3 regions of the Streptomyces sp. NPDC001985 genome follow, and region 1 is predicted to be linked to each of the others. Evidence: predicted binding sites of a transcription regulator. Region 1 holds the regulator's gene; each other region holds the start of a gene.
The links. Region 1 encodes HrcA, which represses chaperone genes, less so after heat shock. Its sites were predicted from a motif close to TTNGCACTCNGNNNNNCNGAGTGCNAA; they were not measured.
Positions count from the first base shown of each region.

Region 2: the regulator HrcA is predicted to act here: its motif matches at 2,010-2,036, upstream of groL (chaperonin GroEL).
Region 3: the regulator HrcA is predicted to act here: its motif matches at 3,027-3,053, upstream of groES (co-chaperone GroES).

Region 1 is NZ_JBEOYB010000043.1:15,343-22,905, forward strand. Features, by position in the region: gene ABT122_RS20220 (AMP-dependent synthetase/ligase) at 1-113, shown strand, start outside; gene hemW (radical SAM family heme chaperone HemW) at 251-1,483, shown strand; gene ABT122_RS20230 (PLL family lectin) at 1,606-2,646, opposite strand; gene ABT122_RS20235 (DUF3097 domain-containing protein) at 2,974-3,774, opposite strand; gene ABT122_RS20240 (MBL fold metallo-hydrolase) at 3,784-4,518, opposite strand; gene hrcA (heat-inducible transcriptional repressor HrcA) at 4,736-5,761, shown strand; gene dnaJ (molecular chaperone DnaJ) at 5,762-6,898, shown strand; gene ABT122_RS20255 (nitronate monooxygenase) at 7,439-7,563, shown strand, end outside.
Region 2 is NZ_JBEOYB010000079.1:3,741-11,303, reverse strand. Features, by position in the region: gene groL (chaperonin GroEL) at 259-1,881, opposite strand; gene ABT122_RS27995 (cold-shock protein) at 2,329-2,532, opposite strand; gene ABT122_RS27990 (MoaD/ThiS family protein) at 2,984-3,259, opposite strand; gene thrC (threonine synthase) at 3,297-4,586, opposite strand; SAM riboswitch class I at 4,603-4,751, opposite strand; gene ABT122_RS27980 (glucosyl-3-phosphoglycerate synthase) at 4,891-5,835, shown strand; gene ABT122_RS27975 (hypothetical protein) at 5,865-6,113, shown strand; gene ABT122_RS27970 (alpha,alpha-trehalose-phosphate synthase (UDP-forming)) at 6,170-7,563, shown strand, end outside.
Region 3 is NZ_JBEOYB010000015.1:45,325-52,887, reverse strand. Features, by position in the region: gene ABT122_RS09240 (RNA polymerase sigma factor) at 1-427, shown strand, start outside; gene ABT122_RS09235 (THUMP-like domain-containing protein) at 482-1,672, opposite strand; gene ABT122_RS09230 (polysaccharide deacetylase family protein) at 1,794-2,717, shown strand; gene groES (co-chaperone GroES) at 3,198-3,506, shown strand; gene groL (chaperonin GroEL) at 3,640-5,265, shown strand; gene ABT122_RS09215 (SDR family NAD(P)-dependent oxidoreductase) at 5,498-6,271, opposite strand; gene ABT122_RS09210 (MOSC domain-containing protein) at 6,338-7,003, opposite strand; gene ABT122_RS09205 (LysR family transcriptional regulator) at 7,085-7,563, shown strand, end outside.

The DNA of each region.
Region 1 (7,563 bases):
TCGATGTCGAGCACGGCGATCTCACCCCGAGCCTCAAGCTGAAGCGCCCGGTCGTCGAGCGTGAGTTCAAGCACCTCATCGAGGAGATGTACGAGGGCTCCCGGGAGGCGTGACCCCGCCGCGGACCCCTCCCACAGCTCCCCGGGGAACCCCGGGGCCGCCCGTCACCGGGCACGGCACCGCTCACCGTGCCCGGTGCCGGAACGGGCGCGGGCGAGGTGAGGCGGCCGGGTGACGGACAATGGAGGACATGCCTTCCGTACTGCCCGACGGCGAGCCCGTGCCCGAGGACGGGTCGCTCCCCGCGTCCGCCCTCGCCGGGGCCGGCGACCGGCCGCTCGCCTTCTATCTGCACGTCCCGTACTGCGCCACGCGCTGCGGGTACTGCGACTTCAACACCTACACCGCCACCGAGCTGCGCGGCACGGGCGGTGTGCTGGCCTCCCGGGACAATTACGCCGCGACCCTCGCCGACGAGGTCCGGCTCGCCCGCAAGGTCCTCGGCGACGACCCGCGCCGGGCCGAGACGGTGTTCATCGGCGGCGGTACGCCCACGCTGCTGGCCGCCGCCGACCTGGTCGCGATGCTCGGCGCCGTACGGGAGGAGTTCGGGCTCGCGGACGGCGCGGAGATCACCACCGAGGCCAATCCGGAGTCGGTGGGTCCCGAGTATCTGGCCGAGCTGCGCGCCGGGGGCTTCAACCGGATCTCCTTCGGGATGCAGAGCGCCCGGCAGCACGTGCTGAAGGTGCTCGACCGCACCCATACGCCCGGCAGGCCCGAGGCCTGTGTCGCCGAGGCGCGGGCGGCCGGTTTCGGCCATGTGAACCTCGATCTGATCTACGGCACCCCGGGCGAGAGCGACGACGACTGGCGCGCCACGCTCGCCGCCGCCGTGGGCGCCGGGCCCGACCACATCTCGGCGTACGCCCTGATCGTCGAGGAGGGCACCCGGCTGGCCCGCCGGATCAGACGGGGCGAGGTGCCGATGACGGACGACGATGTGCACGCCGACCGCTATCTGATCGCGGACTCCGTCCTCGCGGACGCGGGGTACGACTGGTACGAGGTCTCCAACTGGGCCACGTCGGACGCCGGGCGCTGTCTCCACAACGAGCTGTACTGGCGCGGCGCGGACTGGTGGGGCGCGGGCCCCGGCGCCCACAGCCATGTCGGCGGGGTGCGCTGGTGGAATGTGAAGCACCCCGGCGCCTACGCGGCGGCGCTGGCACAGGGCCGCTCGCCCGGCGCGGGCCGTGAGCTGCTGCCGGACGAGGACCGGCGGGTGGAGCGGATTCTGCTGGAGCTGCGGCTCCGCGAGGGCGTGCCGCTCTCGCTGCTGCGTACCGCCGGGCTCGCGGCGTCCCGCCGTGCCCTGGACGGCGGACTGCTGGACCGGGAGGCGTACGGAGCGGGGCGCGGGGTCCTGACCCTGCGGGGCCGGCTGCTCGCGGACGCGGTGGTGCGCGACCTGGTGGACTGAGGCAGCCCGCCTCCCCGCCTCCCCGCCTGCCCACGTGCTCCTGCCGCCCGAGCCCGGCCGCCCGCGCCCGCCCGCGCCGGACCGGGGCCGGGCCGGGGCGGGGCGGCCGGGCTCGGGCGGTGTCAGAGCGCCGAGAGGCTCCCGCCCCGGGTCGCCCAACTGGCGGTCCACCCGTTGTTGGCGGATGTCTGCCATTTGTGCCACAGCGCGTTGTCGAAGCTCAGATGGAGCGACTCCAGCCGGCCGTCGGCGTGGCGGCCCACCACGGGATCGGTCGCGAGCAGCCCGCCCTGGGACTGCCAGTCGCCCCAGGTTCCGTTCGCCACCTGCTGCTCAGCCCGCCAGCCGCCCAGGTCGGAGCCCCGGGCGAAGAGGACGAGACGCCCGTCGGCCTCCTGGAAGACGGCGGGCACCCCGATGCGCGGGCCGCCGCGATTGGCCCACACCGGGTGCCAGGCGCCATTGGGCTCGGACTGCCAGATATGGCGCAGGGTGTTGTCCGGGGCCTTCGCGAAGACCTCCAGCCTGCCGTCCTTGTTCGGGAACACCGCCGGGTCGGCCCGCAGATCGCCGCCGCGCGACGACCAGGTGGGATACCACTCCCCGTTGGGGGAGGTCTGCCAGGTGTGCCACAGGGCGTCGTCGCTGCCGCGCACGAAGACCTCCAGCCGGCCGTCCTCGTTCTGGAAGACGGCCGGACAGCCGCGCAGCACCCCGCCCCGGGAGACCCAGCGGTCGTGCCAGGTGCCGCTGGGAGCGGTCTGCCAGATGTGCCAGAGCGCGTTGTCCGCGCCCCGGACGAAGACTTCGAGCCGCCCGTCGGCGTTCTGGAACACGGCGAGGTGCCGGCCGAGCATCCGCTGGTCGCGCAGGTGCCGCCACTCCTTGGCCCAGCTCCCGTTGGGGGAGGTCTGCCAGGTGTGCCAGACGCGTCCGTCGGCGCCGCCCGCGAAGACCTCCAGGCGCCCGTCCGCGTTGCGGAAGACCGTGGGGGCGGTGGTCAGCGTGCCGTCCCGGCTGACCCAGTCGCCGGTCCAGGCGCCGCCGGGCGCGGTCTGCCAGATGTGCCACAGGGCGCTGTCCGAACCGGTGGCGAACACTTCGAGACGGCCGTCCGCGTTGCGGGCGGCGCGGATGCTCGCGAGGCCGGGGTCGAATGCCATGGCTGTCCTCCTCAGTCTGCGGTTCAGGGTGCAGGAGCGGGGGCGGGGGCGGCGGCCGGACCACGGAATTGCCAGCGGGGTGCTACGGAGGGTGCGCGCGCTGTCGCAGTGAGGAGTTGTCCATGGTCGGCCGCTCCTACACGACAGGAGTGATGAACGGCTCAAAGTCGTATTACTGACTGAAAGGAGACTTCTTCACATATTCAGTCCGCAACCCGTGGATTGCGGGCGCCCGAGCCCGTGGCGGACCCGGCCGGCCGGCCGGGAAGGCGCGGACGCAGGCGCGGACGCAGGCGCAGGCGCAGGCGATCGGGGACGCGGCGGCCCTCACTCCGCGGTGACGAAGTCGATCAGCTCCTCCACCCGCCCCAGCAGCGCCGGTTCCAGATCGCGGTACGAGCCCACCCGCGCCAGGATGTGCTGCCAGGCCGCCCCGGTGTTCTCCGGCCACCCCAGCGCCCGGCACACCCCGGTCTTCCAGTCCTGCCCGCGCGGCACCCGGGGCCAGGCGGCGATGCCCACCGATGACGGCTTCACCGCCTCCCAGATGTCGATGAACGGATGTCCCGTCACCAGCACATGGTCACCGGTCACCGCCGAGGCGATCCGCGACTCCTTCGAGCCGGGGACCAGATGGTCCACCAGCACCCCCAGCCGGGCGTCCGGCCCCGGGTCGAACTCCCGGACGATGGCGGGGAGGTCGTCGACGCCCTCCAGATACTCCACCACCACTCCCTCGATCCGCAGATCGTCGCCCCAGACCCGCTCCACCAGCTCCGCGTCGTGCCGGCCCTCGACATAGATCCGGCCCGCCCGCGCCACCCGCGCCCGCGCGCCCGGGACGGCGACCGACCCCGAGGCCGTGCGCGTCGCCGCGACGGGCCCCCGGGCGGGGCGGACCAGCGTCACCACCCTGCCCTCCAGCAGAAACCCGCGCGGGGCCAGCGGGAAGACCCGGTGCTTGCCGAAACGGTCCTCCAGGGTCACCGTCCCCGCCTCGCAGCCCACCACGGCCCCGCAGAACCCCGTGGTGACCTCCTCCACCACCAGATCGGGGTCGGCGGGCACCTCCGCGACGGGGGCCGGCTTCTTCCAGGGCGGGGTCAGATCGGGGCTGTAGCTGCGCATCCGGCGACGCTACGACACTGCGAACCGCTCCGCCAGCGCATCGCGCTGGGCACGCACGAACGCGGCGTCCACCACCGCGCCGTGCCCCGGTACGTACACCGCGTCCGGGCCGCCGAGCGCCAGCAGCCGGTCCAGCGCCGCCGGCCACCCGGCCGCCACCGCGTCCGGTCCCGCCTGCGGCTCGCCCGACTCCTCCACCAGGTCACCGCAGAAGACCACCGGCGGCGCCCCCGCCGGCCCCGGGACCAGGGCGGCCAGGTCGTGGCCGGTGTGCCCGGGCCCCGCGTTCACCAGCAGCACCCGCAGCCCGCCGCCCAGGTCGAGCGCCAGCTCCCCGGCGACCGTCCGGCCCGGCACCACCAGCAGATCGGCCGCGTCCGCCGCCGCGTCCGGGGCGACCCCATGGCGTACCGCGTCCGCGCACAGCACCTCGCGCTCCCGCCGCAGGAGCGTGTCGACGCCCCCGGCTCCGTACACCTCCACACCCGCGAAGGCCGAGGTGCCCATCACATGGTCGAAATGCGGATGGCTCAGTGCGACATGCGTCACGCGGCGGCCCGGCAGCAGCGTCCGCGCCTGGAGCCGGATCTCCGCCCCCTCGCGCACCGTGGAGCCCGTGTCGTACAGCAGTACGCCCTCCGGGCCGGCGATCAGACCGACGGTCGCGTCCCATCCGGGGAGCCGGCGCCGGCCCACCCGGCCGTCCAACCGCTCCCACCCGTGCTCTTCCCAACTGACGTCCATACCGCGACGCTACTGGCAACGACCAGCGCGAGTGCGCGGTACCGTGGTCGGTCGCCCTTGCTAGGGGCGTACCCCACGGCCGTACACTGGCTCGGGGCGGAGCTGGCACTCGTGCCTCATGAGTGCCAGTCAGTGACTGAGCAGTGACCGAAGACGACCGAAGACGACCGTGGACGACCGAAGAACCACCGAGGGAACACCGCTGGAGGTGTGCGCGATGCTCAGCGAACGCAGACTCGAAGTGTTGCGCGCCATCGTCCAGGACTATGTCGGCACCGAGGAGCCCGTCGGCTCCAAGGCGCTCACGGAGCGCCACCGCCTCGGTGTCTCCCCGGCGACGGTCCGCAACGACATGGCCGTGCTGGAGGAGGAGGGCTTCATCGCCCAGCCCCACACCAGCGCCGGACGCATTCCCACGGACAAGGGCTACCGGCTCTTCGTGGACCGGCTGGCCGGGGTCAAGCCCCTGTCGTCGGCCGAGCGGCGCGCCATCCAGAGCTTTCTGGACGGCGCCGTCGACCTCGACGACGTCGTCGGCCGCACGGTACGGCTGCTGGCGCAGCTGACCCGCCAGGTCGCCGTCGTCCAGTACCCCTCGCTCACCCGCTCCACCGTCCGCCATGTCGAGCTGCTCTCCCTCGCGCCCGCGCGGCTGATGCTCGTCCTGATCACGGACACCGGACGGGTCGAGCAGCGCATGATCGACTGTCCCTCGCCCTTCGGGGAGGTCCCGCTCGCCGATCTGCGGGCCCGGCTCAACAGCCGGGTCGTCGGCCGCCGTTTCGCCGATGTACCGCAGCTGGTCCAGGACCTTCCCGAGTCCTTCGACCCGGAGGACCGGGGCGTGGTCTCCACGGTGCTCTCCACTCTGCTGGAGACGCTGGTGGAGGAGACCGAGGAGCGGCTGGTGATCGGCGGCACCGCCAACCTCACCCGCTTCGGACACGACTTCCCGCTCACCATCCGGCCGGTGCTGGAGGCGCTGGAGGAGCATGTGGTGCTCCTCAAGCTGCTCGGTGAGGCGAAGGAGTCGGGCGGAATGGGCATGACTGTCCGCATCGGTCATGAGAACGCCCATGAAGGGCTCAACTCAACGTCCGTGGTCGCCGTCGGCTACGGTTCGGGCGACGAGGCAGTCGCCAAACTCGGCGTGGTCGGACCGACCCGCATGGACTACCCCGGAACGATGGGAGCGGTACGCGCAGTGGCACGTTACGTCGGACAGATCCTGGCGGAGTCGTAAGTGGCCACGGACTACTACGCCGTACTCGGCGTGCGCCGCGACGCATCGCAGGACGAGATCAAGAAGGCATTCCGTCGGCTCGCCCGCGAGCTGCATCCGGATGTCAACCCCGATCCGAAGACCCAGGAGCGGTTCAAGGAGATCAACGCCGCTTACGAGGTGCTCTCGGACCCGCAGAAGAAGCAGGTCTACGACCTCGGCGGCGATCCGCTGTCGCAGGCCGGAGGCGCGGGCGCGGGAGGCTTCGGCGCCGGTGGCTTCGGCAACTTCTCGGACATCATGGACGCGTTCTTCGGGACGGCGTCGCAGCGCGGGCCCCGCTCGCGGACGCGGCGCGGCCAGGACGCGATGATCCGCCTGGAGATCGATCTGAGTGAGGCCGCCTTCGGCACCACCAAGGAGATCCAGGTCGACACCGCCACGGTCTGTACGACCTGCAGCGGTGAGGGAGCGGCGCCGGGCACCTCGGCGCAGACCTGTGACATGTGCCGGGGCCGCGGTGAGGTCTCGCAGGTGACCCGGTCCTTCCTCGGCCAGGTCATGACCTCGCGGCCGTGCCCCCAGTGCCAGGGCTTCGGGACCGTCGTCCCGACCCCGTGCCCGGAGTGCGCGGGCGACGGCCGGGTGCGGTCCCGCCGGACCCTGACCGTGAAGATCCCCGCCGGTGTCGACAACGGCACCCGCATCCAGCTCGCGGGCGAGGGGGAGGTGGGGCCCGGTGGCGGACCCGCCGGCGATCTCTACGTCGAGATCCACGAGCTGCCCCACCCGGTGTTCCAGCGGCGCGGGGACGATCTCCATGTGACCGTGACGGTCCCCATGACGGCGGGCGCGCTCGGCACCAAGGTGCCGCTGGAGACGCTCGACGGCGTGGAGGAGGTCGACATCCGGCCGGGTACCCAGTCCGGCCAGTCGATTCCGCTGCACGGCCGGGGCATCACCCATCTGCGGGGCGGCGGGCGCGGCGACCTGATCGTGCACGTCGAGGTGATGACCCCGCAGAAGCTGGACGCGGAGCAGGAGAGGCTGCTGCGGGAGCTGGCGAAGCTGCGGGGCGAGGAGCGGCCTCTCGGGCAGTTCCAGCCCGGGCAGCAGGGGTTGTTCTCGCGCCTGAAGGACGCTTTCAACGGCCGGTAGTGCCTGCCGGCGGCTCGGGTGGTCCGGGTGGTCCGGCTGCTTCCCGGGCCGTCCGCCCGGCTGCTGGTCCGGGTGATTTCGGCTGCCGGGTGCCTGCCCGGGGAGGGGCCGGAGCCGGCCGCCCGGTGTGCCGGGGGGCCCGAGCCGGTCCGGCTCGTCCGGGGCGGGTGTCCGAGCCGGTCCGGCTCGTCCGGGGGCCGGTGCCGGAGCTGCGGCGGGCGATGCCTGGGTGGCGGGGTGACTTCGGGGTGTCTCGGTGCTGTCCGGTGGCTGTCTGGGGAGTTCCGGCTTCCCGGGGGCCGGTTTCTGCGCACACCCGGGGTGTCTGTGAGGCCGGTGCGTTGAGCCGGTCCGGCTTGTCCGGGGGCAGCCCTGGGGGAGCGCCAGGACGGAACTCCCCGCGCGACCGGGGACCGGCGCGCCGTGGAGCATCAGGGTGCGAGAGGCCCCGGCACGGGGGTCGCGCAGGGGGCCGGGAGCCTTCCACGGGCCGGGCGAGGCCGATTCGGTGGGCCGGGAGGCGCATGGCACGATGCAAGCATGTCCTCCGCACTGACCGGTCTCTGCCGGTATCCCATCGTGCAGGCGCCCATGGCCGGCGGCGCGTCGTGCCCCCAGCTCGCCGCCGCCGTGTCCGAGGCGGGCGGTCTCGGGTTCCTCGCCGC
Region 2 (7,563 bases), on a different contig from region 1:
ACGGGATAGACCCTGGCTCAAGGAAGGGCGGGGCGAATCATCCCCGAGGGCGGGCTTGCTGCGACCCTGGAGGGAGGGGCGCGCGGAGGGCTCGTCCCCGGGGCGTAGGGGATGCCCCGCAGGACACCCCCGGGTACGGCCGGGCGCACGCCGGAGGGCGGCACCCCCCGGTACGGCCGGGCGCACGCCGAAGGGCGGCACCCCCTGGGAGAGGGGTGCCGCCCTTCGGATGGAGCAGGAGCTGCCGATCCCGGGGGATCAGAAGTCCATGTCACCGCCCGGCATGCCGCCCGGAGCGGCCGCGGCGGCCTTCTCCGGCTTGTCGGCGATGACGGCCTCGGTGGTCAGGAACAGCGCCGCGATGGAGGCCGCGTTCTGCAGGGCAGAGCGGGTCACCTTCGCGGGGTCGAGGATGCCCTCGGCGATCATGTCGACGTACTCACCGGTCGCGGCGTTCAGGCCGTGGCCGACGGGCAGGTTGCGCACCTTCTCGACGATGACGCCACCCTCCAGGCCGCCGTTGATGGCGATCTGCTTGAGCGGGGCCTCCAGCGCGAGCTTCACGGCGTTGGCGCCGGTCGCCTCGTCGCCTTCGAGGTCGAGCTTCTCGAAGACCGAGGAAGCCTGGAGCAGCGCGACGCCACCACCGGCGACGATGCCCTCCTCGACGGCCGCCTTCGCGTTGCGGACGGCGTCCTCGATGCGGTGCTTGCGCTCCTTGAGCTCGACCTCGGTCGCGGCACCGGCCTTGATGACGGCCACGCCGCCGGCCAGCTTCGCCAGGCGCTCCTGGAGCTTCTCGCGGTCGTAGTCCGAGTCGGAGTTCTCGATCTCGGCGCGGATCTGGTTGACCCGCCCGGCGACCTGGTCGCTGTCACCGGCGCCGTCGACGATCGTGGTCTCGTCCTTGGTGATGACGACCTTGCGGGCGCGGCCCAGCAGGTCCAGGCCGGCGTTCTCGAGCTTGAGGCCGACCTCCTCGGAGATGACCGTGCCGCCCGTGAGGATGGCGATGTCGTTCAGCATGGCCTTGCGGCGGTCGCCGAAGCCCGGGGCCTTGACGGCGACGGACTTGAAGGTGCCGCGGATCTTGTTCACGACCAGCGTGGACAGGGCCTCGCCCTCGACGTCCTCGGCGATGATCAGCAGGGGCTTGCCCGACTGCATGACCTTCTCCAGCAGCGGAAGGAGGTCCTTCACGTTGCCGATCTTGGAGTTGACGATCAGGATGTACGGGTCGTCCAGGGACGCCTCCATACGCTCCATGTCGGTGGCGAAGTACGCCGAGATGTAGCCCTTGTCGAAGCGCATACCCTCGGTGAGCTCCAGCTCCAGACCGAAGGTCTGGGACTCCTCGACGGTGATGACGCCTTCCTTGCCGACCTTGTCCATCGCCTCGGCGATGAGCTCGCCGATCTGGGTGTCGGCGGCGGAGATGGAGGCGGTGGAGGCGATCTGCTCCTTGGTCTCCACGTCCTTGGCCTGCTCCAGGAGGGCACCGGAGACGGCCTCGACGGCCTTCTCGATGCCGCGCTTGAGGGCCATCGGGTTGGCGCCGGCCGCGACGTTGCGCAGGCCCTCGCGGACGAGCGCCTGGGCGAGAACGGTGGCGGTGGTCGTGCCGTCGCCGGCGACGTCGTCCGTCTTCTTGGCGACTTCCTTGACCAGCTCGGCGCCGATCTTCTCGTACGGGTCCTCGAGCTCGATCTCCTTGGCGATGGACACACCATCGTTGGTGATCGTGGGCGCGCCCCACTTCTTCTCAAGGACGACGTTGCGGCCCTTGGGGCCGAGGGTGACCTTGACGGCGTCGGCGAGCTGGTTCATACCGCGCTCAAGGCCGCGCCGCGCCTCCTCGTCGAACGCGATGATCTTTGCCATGTGAAGTGTCCTCCACGGACTGGTGGGAAGCTCTGGCCGGACCGCGCTGGCGCCCGCGACGGACGGTCCCCAGCCGTGTGGTTCTCTGCCCCACCCGGCGTGCGGACCTCACCGACCCGGTCCTTGTTCTGTCACTCTCACCAGGAGAGTGCTAACGCCAATGATTAGCACTCGCCCCCTCCGAGTGCAAGCGCCTCCGGGAGAACCGGGGGGAGCGAGGGCCCCGGGAGCCCGTCCCCGCGGGGCGGTGCGCGGGCGCGCGCCGCCCCGCCGCGCCGGGGCTCCGGGAGCGCCCGCGCGAGGGCGCCCGGGGGCTCCGCCGGCCTGCCGCGCCCGGACACACCTGTGGGGTCCGCACCCCGTTCCCGGGATGCGGACCCCACATGTGTGAGCGCGTCGGTGGCCGATCGCGTCGCAGGTGTCGCAGGTGTGGCGAGGAACGCGGGATCAGACCGCGAGCTTCACCATGTCCGCCTGCGGACCCTTCTGTCCCTGCGAGATTTCGAACTCGACTCGCTGCCCCTCCTCCAGGGTGCGGTAGCCGTCCATCTGGATCGCGCTGTAGTGGACGAAGACGTCCGCACCACCGTCGACCGCGATGAAGCCGTACCCCTTCTCCGCGTTGAACCACTTGACGGTGCCCTGAGCCATGCCTAACTCCCCTATTACTGGCCCTTGCGCAGGACCGCACCTCGCGGACCCGGGTCAGACCTCACCCGCCGTGTGCCTGCCCGTCCGGGACGGGTTGAGGACCCCACAGGTGTGCGCCGGAACGCGTCGACCGCGGCTGAATGTATCTGCCCAACTGCCCTCTGCAACAGGTCAATCGGACGAGAAATCCGGGCACGGGCCATCGGGTAATCAGCCTGAATTCATGAGATCCCGGGGCAAGTCGGGCCCGGCAAAGAGGACTTAGGGTTCAAATCAAGCGCACACATTGGCTGCTTCTTATCGCGCCCGGGCGCATTCTGATAGGCCGGTCGGCACCGTCGGCCGAGGGGCGTTCCCCAACTGTAGCGCGCTCAACCCTACAGAATTGCCCCCTCCGTTTCTCTTGCGGAGGGGGCAATCGGGGTGACGGTGCGTAGAGACGCGCCGGGGCTCAGCCGCCGGCGACCGCCGGGATGATCGAGACGCCGGCGCCGTCCGGGGTCGCGGTCTCCAGGCCCTGCTCGAAGCGGACGTCGTCGTCATTGACATAGACGTTCACGAAGCGGCGCAGCCTGCCGTTGTCGTCCAGGACGCGCGCGGCGATCCCCGCGTGGTTCCGCTCCAGGTCCGCGATCACCTCGGAGAGGGTGGTGCCCTCGGCGGCCACCTCGGCCCGGCCTCCGGTGTAGGTGCGCAGAATGGTCGGGATACGGACGTTGACGCTCATCTTCAGCTCTCCCAGGGGGTCGTGGGCCGGGGCCGGGTCAGTGGGCCAGGCCGGCGTCGCGGAACGCGTCCAGGCTCGGGCGGATCGTCGCGGTGGGCCCGGTGGTCGGGGCCACCGCGTCCAGGGTCTTGAGGCCGTCACCGGTGTTGAGGACGACGGTGGTCAGCGCGGGGTCGAGCACGCCGGCCTCGATCAGCTTCCGGGTCACGCCCACGGTGACCCCGCCGGCGGTCTCGGCGAAGATGCCCTCCGTGCGGGCCAGCAGCTTGATCGAGTCCACGATCTGCTCGTCGGTGACGTCCTCGACGGCGCCGCCCGTGCGGCGGGCGATGTCCAGGACGTAGGGCCCGTCGGCGGGGTTGCCGATCGCCAGCGACTTGGCGATGGTGTCCGGCTTCACCGGGCGCACCACGTCGTGCCCGGCCTTGAAGGCCGCCGCCACCGGCGAGCAGCCCTCCGCCTGGGCCCCGAAGATCTTGTAGGGGCGGTCCTCGACCAGGCCCAGCCGGATCAGCTCCTGGAGACCCTTGTCGATCTTGGTGAGCTGGGAGCCGGAGGCGATCGGGATCACGATCTGGTCGGGCAGCCGCCAGCCGAGCTGCTCGCAGATCTCGTACGCCAGCGTCTTGGAGCCCTCGCCGTAGTACGGGCGCAGATTGACGTTGACGAAGCCCCAGCCCTCGCCGAGCGGATCGCCGATCAGCTCCGAGCAGAAACGGTTCACATCGTCGTAGTTGCCCTCGATGCCGACCAGCTCGCCGCCGTAGACCGCGGCCATGACGACCTTGCCCTGCTCCAGGTCGTGCGGGATGAAGACACAGGAGCGCAGGCCCGCCCGGGCCGCCGCCGCGCCGACCGCGCCGGCGAGGTTGCCGGTGGAGGAGCAGGACAGGGTGGTGAAGCCGAAGGCGCGGGCCGCCTCGACGGCGATGGCGACGACCCGGTCCTTGAAGGAGTGGGTCGGGTTGCCGGAGTCGTCCTTGATGAACAGCCCGCCGGTGACGCCCAGTTCGCGGGCGAGGTTGTCGGCCTTGACCAGCTTGGTGAAGCCCGGGTTCAGGCTCGGCTTGTCCGCCACGCCGGCGGGGACGGGCAGCAGGGGCGCGTACCGCCAGATGTTCTCCGGACCGGCGGCGATCCGGGCGCGCAGCGCCTCGGGGTCACCGGACGGGAGGTCGTAGGCGACTTCCAGCGGACCGAAACAGGAGGAACAGGCGAAGATCGGGCCCAGAGCGAAGCGCTCACCGCACTCGCGACACGAGAGAGCCGCTGCGGGGCCCAGGTCGACGGGGGTGACGGGGGTGCTGAGGTCAGTCTGAACAGCCATGGAGGGAGGCCCTTTCTCCTCATCTTTCCCATGGCGAGGCTCGCCATGAGACGGATTTGGCACCTTCCCGAGCCGGGAGCCTCACGCGCTGAACAGCGACTGAGACCGGCTGGAGGGTTGCCGGGGCTTCAACGGGCCGTATCCCTCTGCCCCTCTGGATGAGCGGTATTCGATTGTGAACACGGGACCCGACCCCGACATGCGGTGGGCATCCGTGTTGTTCAAGACTGTAACCGAAGGGGTGGACGGTTGAGATAGTCGTCCGAACCGCGAGATGCGTCACAGCTGTGGGGAGTGGGCGAACGTGCTCGACGAGACAGAGCGCTGGCTGACCAGGCGTTCCTGGTCGGCGGCCGACCGGCCGCTGCCCCGGCTGCTCGCCGCGAAGCGGGCCGTGCCCGCCACGGTGAGCGTGGTGCTGCCCGCGCTCAACGAGGAGGCCACGGTGGGTGACATCGTCACCGTGATCCGCCGGGAGCTGATGGAGACCGCCCCGCTCGTCGACGAGCTGGTGGTGATCGACTCCGGCTCCACCGACCGCACGGCCGATGTGGCCGCCGCGGCGGGCGCGCGGGTGGTGCACCGGGACGCGATCCTGCCCCGGATTCCCGCCGTCGCCGGCAAGGGCGAGGTGCTCTGGCGGTCACTGATGGTTACCCGCGGTGACATCGTCTGCTTCGTCGACGCCGACCTGCGGGACTTCTCCGCCGACTTCGTCTCCGGGATCGTGGGCCCGCTCCTGACCGACCCCGGCATCGACTTCGTCAAGGCGATGTACGACCGCCCCCTCGACGACACCCCGGGGCAGGGCGGCCGGGTGACCGAGCTGGTGGCCCGGCCGCTGCTCAATCTGCACTGGCCGCTGCTGGCCGGGTTCGTCCAGCCGCTGGGCGGGGAGTACGCGGTCCGGCGCGGGCTGCTGGAGCGGCTGCCCTTCCCGGTGGGGTACGGGGTGGAGCTGGGCCTGCTCGTCGACGCCCTGCACACGGTGGGCCTGGACGCCCTCGCCCAGGTCGACGTGGGCTCCCGCAAACACCGCCACCAGGACGGCCAGGCCCTCGGCCGGATGGCCGCCGCGATCTACCGGACCGCCCAGCTCCGGCTGACCCGGGGCCATCTGGTGCGCCCCTCGCTCACCCAGTTCGAGCGCGGTGAGCACGGTTTCGAGCCGCGCACCCACCGGGTGGACACCGAGGAGCGGCCCCCGATGGGGGAGATCCCCGAGTACGCGGCGCGTCGCGCCGCCTGACTCCCACCCGCTGGCTGAATATCCTATATATGAGATTTGTGCACCGCTCCGTCGTCGCCGCGACGGCGCTGCTCGGCCCCGCTCTGCTCGGCTCCGCCCTGCTGCACGGCCCGGCGGCGGCCCAGACCCTGGGCCCCCGGCAGAGCGGCACCGGCGCCGAGCGCCTCTGGCTCCTCGGCGGGCTCGCGCTGAGCCTCGCCGCCGCCGGGATCGTCGCCTACGCCGCCGCCCGCGGCCGCCGGGGCGCCGGAGCGGCGGCGGGCACCCGGCCCGAGTGAGCCAACCGGAGCCGTACGCACGTTTGAGTCCGCGCGGGACGGGCTAGGTTCGCGACATGGTCTCCGAGCCCCCCACCGCCCCGTCCCGCGCGCGGATTCTCGTCGCGTCCAACCGGGGCCCCGTCTCCTACACGCTCCGCGACGACGGCACCCTCGACGCCCGGCGCGGCGGTGGCGGACTCGTCTCCGGCCTCTCCGCGATCGGCTCGGGGGAGGACGCCCTCTGGATCTGCTCCGCCCTCGGCGACGGCGACCGCGAGGCCCTGCGGCGCGGCACCGGCGAGCCCGGGGTGCTGATGCTCGGCATCGACCCCGCCGTCCACTCCGACGCGTACAACGGCATCGCCAACTCCGTGCTCTGGTTTGTGCACCACCTGCTCTACCAGACCCCGCTGGAACCCGTCTTCGACGCCGCGTTCCGCCGTCAGTGGGCCGCGTACGAGAGCTACAACCGCTCCTTCGCGCGGGCGCTGGCCGACCACGCCGACGACGGCGCCGCCGTGCTGGTGCAGGACTACCACCTCGCGCTCGTCCCCGGGCTGCTCCGGGAGCTCCGGCCCGATCTGCGCATCGGGCACTTCTCGCACACCCCCTGGGCGCCCGCCGACTACTTCCGGCTGCTCCCCGACGACATCGCCGAGCAGCTCCTGCGCGGCCTCCTCGGCGCCGACCGCACCTGCTTCCTCACCCGCCGCTGGGCCGGTCTCTTCGGCGAGTGCGTCACCCGGGTGCTCGGCGAGAAGGCCCTCGACGGCGCCCGGATCGGGGTGCACGGCCTCGGCGCGGACGCCGGCTTCCTGCGGGAGCGGGCCCACCGCCCGGACGTGGCGGAGCGGATGGCCGCCCTCCGCGAGCAGATCGGCCCCGGCCGGCGCACCATCGTGCGGGTGGACCGCACCGAGCTGTCCAAGAACATCGTGCGCGGGCTGCTCGCCTACCGGGAGCTGCTCGCGTCCCGCCCCGAGTGGCGCGAGCGCGTGGTGCATGTCGCCTTCGCCTACCCCTCCCGGCAGGACCTGGCGGTCTACCGCGACTACACGGCCGAGGTGCGACGGGTCGCCGACGAGATCAACGAGGAGTACGGCACACCCGGCTGGACCCCGGTCGTCCTCCATGTGAAGGACGACTTCGCCCGCTCGCTCGCCGCCTACCGCCTCGCGGACGTCGCCCTGGTCAACCCCATCCGGGACGGGATGAACCTGGTCGCCAAGGAGATCCCGGTGGTCTCCGACGAGGGCTGCGCGCTGGTGCTGTCCCGGGAGGCGGGGGCGCACGAGGAGCTGGGCGGGGACGCGCTCACCGTCAATCCGTACGACATCACCGCCACCGCCGACGCCCTGCACCGGGCGCTCACCATGCCCGCCGACGAGCGCGCCCGGCGCACCGGGCGGCTCGCGGCGGCGGCCACGGCGCTGCCGCCCGAGCGGTGGTTCCTCGACCAGCTGGAGGC
Region 3 (7,563 bases), on a different contig from region 1:
CCGGGGCTACGCCGCCCTCGCCCGCGCCGGAGCCCTGGGCGCCGCCCCGGGCCCGTATGTCCTCCAGGCCGCCATCGCCGCCTGCCACGCCCGGGCCGTCCGGTACGAGGACACCGACTGGCGCACGATCGCCACGCTGTACGGGCAGCTGGCCGCCCTCGTCCCGTCGCCGGTGGTGGAGCTGAACCGGGCGGTGGCCGTCTCGATGGCGGACGGCCCGGAGGCGGGCCTCGCGCTGGTCGACGCGCTGGCGGAGGAGCCCGCGCTGAAGGAGTACCACCTGCTGCCGAGCGTCCGCGGCGATCTGCTGGCCCGGCTCGGCCGCACGGCCGCGGCCCGCGCGGAGTTCAGCCGCGCGGCGGAGCTGGCCCGCAACGGACGGGAGCGCGAACTTCTCCGGGCCCGCGCGGAGGGCCTCGGCGGCTGACGGCGGCTGACGGCGGCTCAGTCGGGTGGCGGCCCCTCGGCGGGTGACGGCCGCTCAGCCCTCCCCGGCGGGGCGGCCGATGAGCATCGACGGCGCCCCCGCCACCCGGGTCAGAAAGACCGTCGCCGCGTTCCGCCCCTGGGGCTTCACCCGGCGGCGCAGCTCCTCCGGCTCCACCGCCGAACCGCGCTTCTTCACCGTCAGCACGCCCACCTCGCGCTCGCGCAACAGCGCCTTGAGCCGCTTCAGATGGAAGGGCAGCACATCGGTGATCTCGTACGCGGTGACGAACGGCTGCCCCGGGTGGAGCTCGTCGGAGGTGAGATAGGCGATCGTCTCGTCGATCAGCCCGGCGTTCAGGCGCTCGGCGGCCTCCGCGACCAGATGCGCCCGGATGACCGCCCCGTCCGGCTCGTACAGATAGCGGCCGACCGGACGGACCGGCGGGTCGGGCAGACCGCGCCCGGTGAGGGAGTGCGGGCCGGGCAGCAGGGTCGCGGTGATCGCGGGGCCCGGGGGAGCGCCCGGCGCGCGCGCCCCCGACCAGAGCACCGCCTCCTTCACATCGCCGCCGTCCGAGATCCACTCCGCGTCGAAGTCGTCCGGCACCAGCTCGTGCGGAATGCCCGGGGCGATCTTCAGTGCGGCGAGCGGACGGGTCCGGGCCGCGCCGATCGCCCAGGAGAGCGGCGGGGAGTACGCCTCCGGGTCGAAGATCCTGCCCCGGCCGCCGCGCCGGGCCGGGTCCACGAAGACCGCGTCGTACGCCGAGACATCGGTCTCCGTCACATCGGCGCAGCGGACCTCGATCAGCTCCGCCAGGCCGAGGGCGTCCGCGTTGGCGCGGGCGACGGCGGCGGTCAGCGGGTCGCGGTCCACGGCCAGCACCCGGATTCCGGCGCGGGCGAGCGCGATGGCGTCCCCGCCGATACCGGCGCAGAGATCCGCCACGCTCCGCACGCCCAGCGCGGCGAACCGCCCGGCGCGGTACTCGGCGACGGAGGTACGGGTCGACTGCTCGACACCGCCGGGCGTGAAGTACATCCGCTGGGCGTCCCGCTCGCCGAACTTCGCCGCCGCGCGCTGCCGGAGCCGGGCCTGCCCCAGCGCGGCGGAGACCAGCGCGGCCGGGTGGTCGCGGCGCAGCCGGGTGGCGATGGCCAGTTCCTGGGCGGGGTCGAAGCCGCGGAGTGCGGCGAGCAGGGCCTGGCCCTCGTCGGTGAGGAGCGGGGAGACGTCGTTCACCTGGCCATTGTGGGCCAGGCGGGGGACGGTCCGCCCGCCCCGGCGGGTGTCGGCCGGATCTCCGGGGTCCGTGCTGACAGGATGCGGCGCCATGCAGCTAAGCGGACAAAACGTAAAAATGATGGGTAAAGGTGTGGGGAGGGCGGGGCGTCGCCGTGCGCTGGCGGCGGCGCTGCTCGCCGTCCTCCTCGGCTCGGCGTGCGCGGCCGAGACCCCCGGCCCCCGGGAGGGCGCGGGGGCCGCCCCCGGCCGGTCGGCCGGCGAGCGGACGGGCCCCGCCGGGCCGGGCGGCTCGCCCGCCGAACGCGCCGAGAGCCGCAAGCGCGCCCAGGCCGTCCGGGCCGCCGCCGCCCAGAAGTGGGGTCTGGAGCGCACTCCGCTGACGGCGCCCCCGCCGCCGGCCGTCAAGCCCGAGATCACCACCCGCAAGGGGTTCGAGGTCGAGGGCGGCGAGTATCTGCCGCCGGTCTTCACCACCGTGCCGGTGACCGAGCGGGTGGTCTTCCTGACGATCGACGACGGCAGGGAGAAGGACCCCGAGCTGCTGCGGATGATGTCCGAGCTCCAGATCCCGTACAGCTCGTTCCTCAGCGACTATGTGATCAACGACAACTACGGGTACTTCCGCGAGATGCGGGACCTGGGTGTCTCGCTCCACAACCACACCCTCAACCACCGCTACATGCCCGGCCTCGACTACGCCGCGCAGAAGCGGGAGATCTGCGGCCAGCAGGACAACCTCACCAAGCTGTACGGCACGCGCCCCCCGCTCTTCCGCCCGCCGTACGGCAACTACAACCAGGACACCCTGCGCGCGGCCCGGGCCTGCGGGGTGAAGGCGGTGCCGCTGTGGGCGGCGGAGGCGTTCCCGGACCGGATGGAGTGGCGGGAGTGGGATCGGGATCTGCATCCCGGGGACATCATCCTGACGCACTTCAGGGGGACGGATGAGTGGGAGGGGTCGATGGCGGACATGGTGCGCCAGGTGATGAGGACGGTGACGGAGAAGGGGTACGCGGTGGCCCGCCTGGAGGACTACGTCTGACCCTGCCGGCCCGAGCCCCGGCCCGTCCCGCCGTCTGAGGACTGCTCTGTGCCGGGAGTGCCGGAGCTGGGTAAATCCCGGCCCGTCCGGCGTTTGAGGACGGACCCCGCGCCCGGGGGACCCGCGTGGTGTGAGTTCCGGCTCGTCCGGTGTCTGAGCGCGGCCCCCGCACCCGAGCTGGGCAAATCCCGGCCCGTCCGGCGTTTGAGGGCGGACCCCGGGCCCGGGGAGACCCGCACGGTGCGGGTCCGGTCCGGCCCGGGGGCTCGCCGCACGGCGCGCCCCCGGGGCCGGGATCGACGCACGGGATTGGCACTCCGCTTGACCGAGTGCTAACCGCGGTCATAGTCTCGGGTCTGGCACTCCCCACCGGAGAGTGCCAGCACAGCGACGGGCAGATCCGGCACCCGCGACGACGGATCGACCTGGTCGCCACTCAGACAGATGAACCCCGAGATCTCCGAAGGGGGAGGTCGGACCGTGACGACCACCAGCTCCAAGGTTGCCATCAAGCCGCTTGAGGACCGCATTGTGGTCCAGCCGCTCGACGCCGAGCAGACCACGGCCTCTGGCCTGGTCATCCCGGACACCGCGAAGGAGAAGCCCCAGGAGGGCGTCGTCCTCGCGGTCGGCCCGGGTCGCTTCGAGAACGGTGAGCGCCTGCCGCTCGACGTCAAGACCGGCGACGTCGTTCTGTACAGCAAGTACGGCGGCACCGAGGTGAAGTACAACGGCGAGGAGTACCTCGTCCTCTCGGCCCGCGACGTACTCGCGATCATCGAGAAGTAGGTCGGATTACCGGGGCTCGCCCCGGAGTCTCCGTACCCCGTTTGTTTTGTGAACCGCGCCCCTGGCCCCCGCTGACAGTCATATCCCGGGCGCTGGGGGCGCGGTTCGTACACGAAGAGGACTGAAACGCTCCATGGCGAAGATCCTGAAGTTCGACGAGGACGCCCGTCGCGCCCTCGAGCGCGGCGTCAACAAGCTTGCCGACACCGTGAAGGTGACCATCGGCCCCAAGGGCCGCAATGTCGTCATCGACAAGAAGTTCGGCGCCCCCACCATCACCAATGACGGCGTCACCATCGCCCGCGAGGTCGAGCTCGACGACCCGTACGAGAACCTCGGCGCCCAGCTGGTGAAGGAGGTGGCCACCAAGACCAACGACATCGCTGGTGACGGCACCACCACCGCCACCGTGCTGGCCCAGGCGCTGGTCCGCGAGGGCCTGCGCAACGTCGCCGCCGGCGCCTCCCCGTCGTCCCTGAAGAAGGGCATCGACGCCGCCGTCAAGGCCGTGTCCGAGGAGCTCCTCGCGACCGCCCGTCCCATCGAGGACAAGGCCGACATCGCCGCCGTCGCCGCGCTCTCCGCGCAGGACCAGCAGGTCGGCGAGCTGGTCGGCGAGGCCATGGACAAGGTCGGCAAGGACGGTGTCATCACCGTCGAGGAGTCCAACACCTTCGGCCTGGAGCTGGACTTCACCGAGGGCATGGCCTTCGACAAGGGCTACCTCTCCCCGTACATGGTCACCGACCAGGAGCGTATGGAGGCCGTCCTCGACGACCCGTACATCCTGATCAACCAGGGCAAGATCTCCTCCATCCAGGACCTGCTCCCGCTGCTGGAGAAGGTCATCCAGGCGGGTGGCTCCAAGCCGCTGCTGGTCATCGCCGAGGATGTCGAGGGCGAGGCGCTCTCCACCCTGGTCGTCAACAAGATCCGCGGCACGTTCAACGCCGTGGCCGTCAAGGCCCCCGGCTTCGGCGACCGCCGCAAGGCGATGCTCCAGGACATGGCCGTCCTCACCGGCGCCACCGTCATCGCCGAGGAGGTCGGCCTCAAGCTCGACCAGGCCGGCCTGGACGTGCTGGGCTCCGCCCGCCGCGTGACCATCACCAAGGACGACACCACCATCGTCGACGGTGGCGGCAGCTCCGAGGAGATCACCGGCCGCGTCGCGCAGATCAAGGCCGAGATCGAGTCCACGGACTCCGACTGGGACCGCGAGAAGCTCCAGGAGCGCCTGGCGAAGCTGGCCGGCGGTGTCTGCGTGATCCGCGTCGGTGCCGCCACCGAGGTGGAGCTGAAGGAGAAGAAGCACCGTCTGGAGGACGCCATCTCCGCGACCCGCGCCGCGGTCGAGGAGGGCATCGTCTCCGGTGGTGGCTCCGCGCTCGTCCACGCCGTCAAGGTGCTGGAGGGCAACCTCGGCAAGGAGGGCGACGAGGCCACCGGTGTCGCCGTCGTCCGCCGCGCCGCCGTCGAGCCGCTGCGCTGGATCGCCGAGAACGCCGGCCTCGAAGGCTATGTGATCACCTCCAAGGTGGCCGAGCTGGACAAGGGCCAGGGCTTCAACGCCGCCACCGGCGAGTACGGCGACCTGGTGAAGGCCGGCGTCATCGACCCGGTCAAGGTCACCCGCTCCGCGCTGGAGAACGCCGCCTCGATCGCCTCCCTGCTGCTCACGACCGAGACCCTGGTCGTCGAGAAGCCGGCCGAGGACGAGGGCGACGCCGGTCACGGCGGCCACGGCCACTCCCACTGACGCATGACTCCGCGTCGGTAGCGGCACGCTGAACCGCATCCGGGCCCGGTGCCCCCGCCATGGGGACACCGGGCCCGGTGCCGTTCCGCCGAGGGCCGCCCGCCCGGGTGCGGCCCGGCCGGGTGCCGCCCGACCCCGCCCGCCCGGTGCCGTCCCGCCGTCGGGTGCCCGGGTGCCCGGGTGCCCGGGTGCCCGGGTGCCCGGGTGCCCGGATGCCGGGGAGCCGCCCCGGCTACCGCGGTCCGTACTTGCGGCCCGTCCGGGAGGTGACCCCGCCCAGCACCCCCCGGGGCGCCAGCTTCACCAGCCCCATCAGCGCCTTGTACCGGGGATCGGGGATCGAGACCGTCCGGCCGCGCGCCAGATCCGTCAGCGCCGCCCCCACCAGCTTGTCCGCGTCCAGCCACATCCACCCCGGGATGTTCTCCGTTCCCATCCCCGCCCGCTGGTGGAACTCGGTGCGTACGAAACCGGGGCAGAGCGCCATCAGCCGCACGCCGGTCCCGGCGAGGTCCCGGGCCGCGCCCTGGGTGAACTGGACCACCCACGACTTGGACGCGCCATAGGTCCCCCGGGGGACGAAGGCCGCCACCGACGCCACATTGACCACCCCGCCCCGGCCGCGCTCCCGCATGGACCGCGCGCCCGCCTCGGTGAGCCGGAGCACCGCCTCGCAGTGCACCTTCAGCATGGTCAGCTCATCGGCCATGGACACATCGAGGAAGCGGCCCTTGTTGCCGAAGCCGGCGTTGTTGACCAGCAGGTCCACCGGGTTGCGGGGATCGGAGAGCCGCCTTGCGACCGAGGCGATCCCCTCCTCCTCCGCGAGGTCGGCGGTGAGCACCTCGGCCTCGATGCCGTGCCGGTCGTGCAGTTCGGTGGCGTACTCCTCCAACCGCGCCTTGTCACGGGCGACCAGCACCAGATTGTGTCCATCGGAGGCGAGTCGCCGCGCGAAGGCGGCCCCGATGCCCGCCGTCGCGCCCGTGATCAGTGCAGTTGTCATAAGCGGCACGTTAGTGCCCGCGCCGGACGGCGGCGCACCCGCCCGTGCGCCCGGCGGCGCCCCGCCCTATCCGGCGCTCCGCGCGGCGGTGTACGCCCGGGCGGTCGCGAGCAGTTCGGAGTGGAGCGCCTCGCCCGCCGCGAGCACCTCGGGCAGCAGGGTGCGCTGCGTGGTCCCGGCGAGGAAGGCCATGGTCACCGTGACCCCGTGGTCCGGCCGGTGCACGATCTCCACCGGGTCGCCCGCCCGGATCGGGCCCGGCTCGACGACCCGCAGATAGGCGCCCGTCCTGGCCTGCCGGGTGAAGCGCCGCACCCAGCCCTTCTCGCCCATCCACGCCGCGAAGGTGCGGCAGGGGATGCGGCCGGTGGTCGCCTCCAGCACCGCGCGCCCGCCGATCCGCCACCGCTCGCCGACCAGCGCGGCGTTCACCTCGATCCCCGAGGTGGTGAGGTTCTCGCCGAAGATCCCGTTGCGCAGCGGGCGGCCGAGTTCCCCCTCCCAGAAGTCCAGATCCTCCCGGGCGACCGCGTACACCGCCTGATCGTCCCCGCCGTGGTGGCGCGGATCGCCGATCTCGTCACCCGCCAGCCCGCTGCCGCCCACTCCCTTGGGCCCGGGGCCCGAGACCCAGACCGGCCCGTCGACCGGCCGTTTGTCGATGGCGGTCAGGGCGGCGTCGCTGTACTCGGTGGGCCTGCGCGGGCCCGTGTTCACGGTCAGAAGCTTCATGGAGGTCACGCTAAACCCCTCTAGATCAAACAATCCAGCGAATAATTACCCATATCTCCAAGGGTCGCTTATATTCGAAGGGTGATTGAGGCCCGTCATCTCCGAGTCCTGCGCGCGGTCGCCGCCAGCGGTTCCTTCTCCGCCGCCGCCCGCACCCTGGGCTGCACCCAGCCCGCCGTCAGCCAGCAGATGAAGGCTTTGGAGACCTCCGCCGGCACTCCGCTGCTGATCCGCACCGGCCGGGAGATGCGGCTGACCCAGGCCGGTGAGGTGCTGGTGCGCCACGCCTCCGGCATTCTCGCCGGGCTCACCGCCGCCGAGGAGGAGATCGCGGCCATCGCGGGGCTGCGGGCCGGGCGGGTCCGGCTGGTCTCGTTCCCCAGCGGCAGCTCCACCCTGGTGCCCGCGGCCCTCGCGGCGCTGCGCGCCGCCCACCCCGGCACCCGGGTCTCCCTGGTGGACGCGGAGCCCCCGCGCTCGGTGGAGATGCTGCGCGAGGGGGACTGCGACATCGCGCTGGCCTTCCGCTACCGGGGGGCGCCCGAGCGGGAGGCCGACTG